Regions from separate parts of the Streptomyces sp. NPDC111520 genome, predicted to be linked through region 1. Evidence: riboswitches for the same ligand, from Rfam matches in the RefSeq annotation. Region 1 holds a riboswitch; the other holds the start of a gene.

Region 1 (3,509 bases):
TTCACCGACCCGGCGGCCATGGATCCGGGCGCGCCACAACCGGGCCTGGAGCCAGGGGACCCCGGCCTGCCGGGTGACCCGAGCACCATCGACCAGGTCGGCGGTCCCGGCGATCAGGGCGCCGCGGACGCCGTCACCGACGTCAAGAACGCGCTCACCAAGCTGGTCCAGGACGTCACGGACCTGCTGGCCAAGGTGGTCGCCAAGGACCTCGCGGGTGTGACGGCCGGTGTCGCCGCCGTCGTCGCCGACCTGCAGGCCCTGCTGCTGGCGGTGCCGAAGCTGCTCACCGGCGCACTGCCGCTGCCGCTTCCGCTCCCGCTGCCGCTCCCCCTGAACGACCAGGGGCAGCAGCTGCCGCCCGAGGCGCAGATCGCGCCCCAGGCCCAGGTGGATCCGCAGTTTGGTTGATCGTTCAGCGGTACCGCCCCTCACGCGTCGCGGCCCGGCCGCTCAGCCGTCGAAGTCGATGGCCTCGAGCTCCCGGGCCGCTTCGCGGTCCAGCAGCACCACCGAGGCGCACGCCCCCGGCAGCCGGCCCGCCTCCGCCTCCGTCAGCAGGCGGCGGGAGGCGGCACGGTGCCGGGCCATGGCGTACGCCGACACCCGGCGGCCGCGTTCGCGCTGGCCGTCCAGCGCGGTCCGGACGGGGACGTCCAGCAGCACCAGGTGCATGCCCCTTCCCCGGCGCCGGGCCTCACGGGCGACCCAGGCGCGCACCCAGCGCAGGGTTCCGCAGTCGTGGAGGACGACGCTGTCGCCCGAGCGCAGCGCCCGCCACAGCCCGGCGTAGTGCGCGATCCGTACCAGGGGACGGTAGAGGGCGTACGGCAGCAGCCGCGGAACCCGGGCCTGCCAGCGTTCCCTGACGTCCTGTGAGTCGATCAGGCGGGCGCCGCCGGTCGCGCGCCGCATGAGGGTGCTCTTGCCGCCGCCCGGCAGGCCGGAGACGAGCAGGACGTCCCCCGGCGGGTAGCGCAGGGTGCGTACGGGCCGGCGCCCCCGTCGCAGATCGATCAGCCGCCGCGGCCGTACGGCACGTCCCCCGCGACGCGCTTCCCCGGCCCGCGCCGGTACCGGCCGGGACACGGCCGGACCCCCGGCCGTCGCATACGCACTCTGCCACCGCACAGTTCGCCCTCCGGGTCCGACGTTCAAGAAATGGTAAATCCTGTGTCTTTGCCTACCCAGAGGAACGGCGGCGTTACTACCGGATCGGGACCGGACCGGGACATCCGGGACGCGATCGCGACAACGGCGGGCGCCCGTGCAATGATGGCGGCCTCAATCGCATATAGGCCGTTCGAGGCCGCGCGGGAGAGTTTCCGCACCGCTGTGGCGGGCGGGACGCCGAAGGAGCAAGTCCTCCCTTGAATCTCTCAGGCACAGATACCGCGCGTTCGAGGCACATCTGAAAAGCGGGCGAGCCCTCCCGGCCACGGGGGTGCCGCCCCACCCAAGGTGCAAGCCGGGACTCCTCCGCACGGAGGGTCCAGGTGAACCTCTCAGGTTCCGATGACAGATGGGGAGGACCTGCCCCGTCATCGCCCTACCTGTCTCTTCCTTGCCTTGGGAGCCCGCCCGATGAGTGAATCCCGCCGTACCGCACTGGACGCGCTGCACCGCGCCCTCGGCGCCACCATGACCGACTTCGCGGGCTGGGACATGCCGCTGCGGTACGCCAGCGAGCGCGACGAGCACACCGCCGTACGGACCCGGGCCGGTCTCTTCGACCTGTCCCACATGGGTGAGATCACGGTCACCGGTCCGGGTGCGGGCGAGGCCCTGGACCATGCGCTGGTGGGCCACATCTCGGCGCTGGCCGTGGGCCGTGCCCGCTACACGATGATCTGCGCTCCCGACGGCGGCATCCTCGACGACCTGATCGTCTACCGCCTCGGCGACGAGGAGTACATGGTCGTCGCCAACGCCTCCAACGCCCAGGTCGTCCTCGACGCGGTGACCGAGCGCGCCGCCGGCTTCGACGCCGCGGTCCGCGACGACCGGGACGCCTACGCGCTGATCGCCGTCCAGGGGCCGAACTCCCCCGCCATCCTGAAGTCGGTCACCGACGCCGACCTCGACGGGCTGAAGTACTACGCGGGCCTGCCCGGCACCGTGGCCGGCGTCCCCGCGCTGATCGCCCGCACGGGCTACACCGGCGAGGACGGCTTCGAGCTCTTCGTCGCCCCGGCCGACGCGGAGAAGCTGTGGCAGGCGCTGACCGAGGCCGGCGCGGACGCCGGCCTGGTGCCGTGCGGCCTGTCCTGCCGCGACACGCTGCGCCTGGAGGCGGGCATGCCGCTGTACGGGCACGAGCTGACCACCGCGCTCACCCCGTTCGACGCCGGGCTCGGCCGGGTCGTGAAGTTCGACAAGCCGGGTGACTTCGTGGGCCGCGAGGCGCTGGCCGCGGCCGCCGCCAAGGCCGAGGCCACGCCGCCGCGCAAGCTGGTCGGCCTGGTCGCCGAGGGCCGCCGGGTACCCCGGGCGGGCTACCCGGTGGTGGCGGGCGGCGAGGTGGTCGGCGAGGTCACCTCCGGCGCCCCCTCCCCGACCCTGGGCAAGCCGATCGCCATCGCGTACGTGGACGCCGCGCACGCCGCGCCGGGTACCTCCGGTGTGGGCGTGGACATCCGCGGTACGCATGAGCCGTACGAGGTGGTGGCCCTGCCGTTCTACAAGCGGCAGCGCTGAGTTCCCGGTCACATCCGGCACACCCGTCCCACCTGTCAAGACAGCCGTTCACCAGCACATACCGTCATCCAGGAGAATTCACGCCATGAGCAACCCCCAGCAGCTGCGGTACAGCAAGGAGCACGAGTGGGTCTCGGCCGCCGACGCGGACGGCGTGTCGTCGGTGGGCATCACCGAGCACGCGGCGAACGCCCTCGGCGATGTCGTCTACGTCCAGCTCCCGGCGGTCGGCGACACGGTCGCCGCGGGCGAGACCTGCGGTGAGCTGGAGTCGACCAAGTCGGTCAGCGACCTGTACGCCCCGGTCTCCGGTGAGGTCACCGAGGTCAACGAGGACGTCGTCAACGACCCCTCGCTGGTGAACTCGGCGGCCTTCGAGGGCGGCTGGCTGTTCAAGGTGAAGGTCACCGAGGAGCCGGGCGACCTGCTCTCCGCGGACGAGTACACCGCCTTCACCGGCAACTGACCGCTCGGGACCTCCCGGCAGCTCCGCCCTGTCCACTCCGACCTCCGGACGGATGACCCCCTGATGTCGCTTCTCAACAGCTCACTGCACGAGCTCGACCCCGACGTCGCCGCCGCCGTCGACGCCGAACTCCACCGTCAGCAGTCCACCCTCGAGATGATCGCCTCGGAGAACTTCGCTCCGGTCGCGGTGCTCCAGGCCCAGGGCTCGGTGCTGACCAACAAGTACGCCGAGGGGTACCCCGGCCGCCGCTACTACGGCGGTTGCGAGCACGTCGACGTCGTCGAGCAGCTCGCGATCGACCGGATCAAGGCGCTCTTCGGCGCCGAGCACGCCAACGTCCAGC
Region 2 (3,509 bases), on a different contig from region 1:
CGGCCCGGCCGGGCACACGCGCGGTGACGGTGTCGAAGAAGGCGTCCGTGGTCACCTCGACGCCGCCGGCGCGCAGCCCGGCGGCGAGGACCGCGGCGTAGCGGTGGGTGCGGCGGGCGATCTGCGCCAGGCCGTCGGGGCCGTGGTAGACCGCGTACATGCCGGCCATGACGGCGAGCAGCACCTGCGCGGTGCAGATGTTGCTGGTGGCCTTCTCGCGGCGGATGTGCTGCTCGCGGGTCTGCAGCGCCAGGCGGTAGGCCCGGTCGCCGTCGGCGTCGACGGAGACGCCGACCAGGCGGCCGGGCAGGCTGCGGGCGTGCGTGTCGCGGACGGCCATGTAGCCGGCGTGCGGGCCGCCGAAGCCCATGGGCACACCGAAGCGCTGGGTGGTGCCGACGGCGATGTCGGCGCCGAGCTCGCCGGGGGAGGTCAGCACGGTCAGGGCCAGAAGGTCGGCGGCGACGGTGACGATCGCGCCGAGCCCGTGGGCCTGCTCGATGACCGGCTTGAGGTCGCGCACGGCACCGGAGGCACCCGGGTACTGCAGCAGCACGCCGAAGACACCGCGCTCGGCGATCTCCGCCGGGATACCGCCGGCGAGGTCGGCGACGACGACCTCGACGCCGGTGGGCTCCGCGCGGGTCTCGATCACGGCGACGGTCTGCGGGAAGGTTTCCGCGTCGATCAGGAAGACGCCGTCCTTGACCTTGCCGACCCGGCGGGACAGGGCCATCGCCTCGGCGGCGGCCGTGCCCTCGTCGAGCAGCGAGGCGCCGGAGGTGGGCAGCCCGGTGAGGTCGGCGACGACCGTCTGGAAGTTCAGCAGGGCCTCCAGGCGGCCCTGCGAGATCTCCGGCTGGTAGGGCGTGTACGCCGTGTACCAGGCGGGGTTCTCCATGACGTTGCGCAGGATGACCGGCGGGGTGAAGGTGCCGTGGTAGCCGAGGCCGATCATCGGCCGCAGCACCTGGTTGCGGTCGGCGAGCGAGCGCAGCTCGGCGAGCACCTCGGGCTCGGTGCGGGCGCCGGACAGACCGAGCGCCTCGGCGCTCTTGATGGTGTCCGGGACGGCGGCGGCGGTCAGCTCGTCCAGCGAGCCGTAGCCGACCTGCGCGAGCATCTTGGCCTGCGCACCGGCGTCGGGGCCGATGTGACGCTGCTCGAAGGGGATGCCGCGCTCCAGCTCGGAGAGTGGGATGCGGTTGGCGGTCATCTGCGGAGGCCTCCTGGTCTGGCGCGACACGGCCTCCCCCTCTGTCATCTGAACCTGAGAGCTTCACCGTCCCGCACGTGCCGGGACGGCTTTCACCGTCGGTGAGGAAGTGGCCGCGCACGGTGCGTGCCGCCCTTTCCTGCTTTCCAGAGTGACCTCACCCATGCGGTACGGATGCCTGAGAGATTCCGGGGAGGGTTTGCTCCTTCGGCGCCCGGCGGGCGGTTCCCCGCGTGCCAGGACTCTCCCGCAAGGGGTCAGCAGCCGCTGTCAGCGTACCAGCGCGGTCCGGTGACGGGTCATGTGACAGCCGCCACCTTTCGTGCCTAAATAGGATTAATCGCGACCAGTTGGAGGGACCGTGCAGACCGGTATCGATCCGCGCAGCCTCATCGGGCGCAGGGCCTTCGACCGCAACGGGATGAAGATCGGCACGGTCGACGAGGTGTACCTCGACGACGCCACCGGGGAGCCCGAATGGGCCGCGGTGCGCACCGGTCTCTTCAGCCGCGACGCGTTCGTGCCGCTGGAGCCGAGCGAGTTCACCGGGGAAGAGCTGCGCGTGCCGTTCGACAAGGCGCTGATCAAGGACGCCCCGGACTTCGGAGTGGGCCGGCACCTCTCGCCCGAGCAGGAGCTCCAGCTCTACCACCACTACGGCATGAGCGGGCCCTCGCTGTCCGGCCCGGTGCCGGAGCCCCCGCCGGACCGCGACTTCGGCACGCTGGCCGGCGACAGCTGACGCGGGAACCCCCGCGGGCCCGGTAACACCAGGGGGAGCGGCTCGGACGGTTCCAGCTCCGGGTCCGTCACCGCGAACGTGCGCACCCGCCCCGGCACCACCGAGCCCGGCTCCTCGAAGCGGACGGTGACCCTGCCGACCCCGCTGCCCTGCACCCACCCCGCGCCGTACTCGCGGTGCCGTACGTCCTGGCCCGGCACCCAGCGCCGCTCCTCGGGCGCCGCCTCCCGGACTTCCTCCGCGGGCCGCTCCGGTGCCCCCTCGGACGGGCCCGCCTCCTCGCCCGCCGCCTCCTCCTCCCGCTCCGCCGCCTGGGCGAACAGGTCCTCCTGCGTGAAGTCGGCGAGCCCCGCGACACCGACCCCAAGCAACCGGACGCCGCCCGTGATGTCGACGGCCTCCAGCAGCCTCGCCGCGGTCTCCCGGACCACCGACAGGTCGTCGGTGGGCGCGCGCAGGGTCTCCGAACGGGTCAGCGTCGTGAAGTCGTACCGCCGCACCTTCAGCACCACCGTGCGGCCCGAGCGGCCCGCGGAGCGCAGCCGGCGCACGCAGCGGTCGGTCAGCCGGTCCACCTCCAGCCGGACGCGCACCCGGTCGGTGAGGTCGACGTCGAAGGTGTCCTCGACCGAGATCGACTTGCTCTCGCGGTCGGCGACCACGGGGCGCTCGTCGATGCCCAGGGCCATCCCGTGCACATGGGCGCCGTGCGCCTTGCCGAGCAGGCGGACCAGCTCGGCCTCGCCCGCCTCCACCACCTCGCCGACCGTGAGGATTCCCGCACGCCGCAGGTGCTCGGCGGTCGCGGGACCCACGCCGGGGAGCGTGCGCACCTGCATGGGGGCGAGCAGTTCCCGCTCGGTGCCGGGCTCGATGACGACCAGCCCGTCCGGCTTGGCCTGCTCCGAGGCGATCTTGGCGAGCAGCTTGGAGCCCGCGAGCCCCACCGAACCCGTGAGCCCCGTCGCCGCCTTGATGTCCGCCCGCAGCCGCTCCCCCACCGCGCGCGGGTCGTCCGCGATGCCGCCCGCCTCCAGGTCGACGAAGGCCTCGTCCAGGCTGAGCGGCTCGACGAGCGGCGACAGCCGCGACAGCAGTTCCATGACGACGTCGCTGATCTGCCGGTAGACGGCGAAGCGCGGCATGAGGTAGGCCGCGTTCGGGCACAGCCGCCGGGCGTGCGCCATCGCCATCGCCGAGTGCACCCCGTACACACGGGCCTCGTACGACGCGGTCGCCACCACCCCGCGCGGCCCCACGCCCCCCACGATGACCGGCTTCCCCCGCAGACTCGGCTTCGCGGCCTGCTCGACGGCGGCGAAGAACGCGTCCATGTCCAGATGGAGGATGACCGGCGCGCTTCTCACAGTCACCGATGGTGCACCACAGGTCCGACATCCGCCGTACACGTGTACGGCGGACGGGTGGGCGCGGCCGGTTCCGGCCGGTCAGCCCGCGCGGTTGCGGCGCCGGGCCAGCTCGTCACCCGGGTTGTGGCCGACCAGGGTCTCCCCGGTGTCGACCCGCTCGGAGTGCAGTTGGGACAGGGCG

The links. A riboswitch is a leader RNA that binds a small molecule or an ion and turns the genes downstream of it on or off. The one in region 1 is predicted to bind glycine.
Region 2: another riboswitch for glycine. It lies ahead of gcvP (aminomethyl-transferring glycine dehydrogenase); the one in region 1 lies ahead of gcvT (glycine cleavage system aminomethyltransferase GcvT).

Annotation. Positions count from the first base shown of each region.
Region 1 covers NZ_JBVKBW010000006.1:265,887-269,395, forward strand. Annotated here, with positions in the region: gene ACZ7MY_RS16185 (hypothetical protein) at 1-411, shown strand, start outside; gene ACZ7MY_RS16190 (AAA family ATPase) at 454-1,131, opposite strand; glycine riboswitch at 1,305-1,405, shown strand; gene gcvT (glycine cleavage system aminomethyltransferase GcvT) at 1,585-2,697, shown strand; gene gcvH (glycine cleavage system protein GcvH) at 2,783-3,163, shown strand; gene glyA (serine hydroxymethyltransferase) at 3,227-3,509, shown strand, end outside.
Region 2 covers NZ_JBVKBW010000039.1:8,808-12,316, reverse strand. Annotated here, with positions in the region: gene gcvP (aminomethyl-transferring glycine dehydrogenase) at 1-1,216, opposite strand, end outside; glycine riboswitch at 1,254-1,370, opposite strand; glycine riboswitch at 1,373-1,476, opposite strand; gene ACZ7MY_RS41990 (PRC-barrel domain-containing protein) at 1,578-1,958, shown strand; gene ACZ7MY_RS41985 (DNA polymerase IV) at 1,871-3,325, opposite strand; gene ACZ7MY_RS41980 (MerR family transcriptional regulator) at 3,407-3,509, opposite strand, start outside.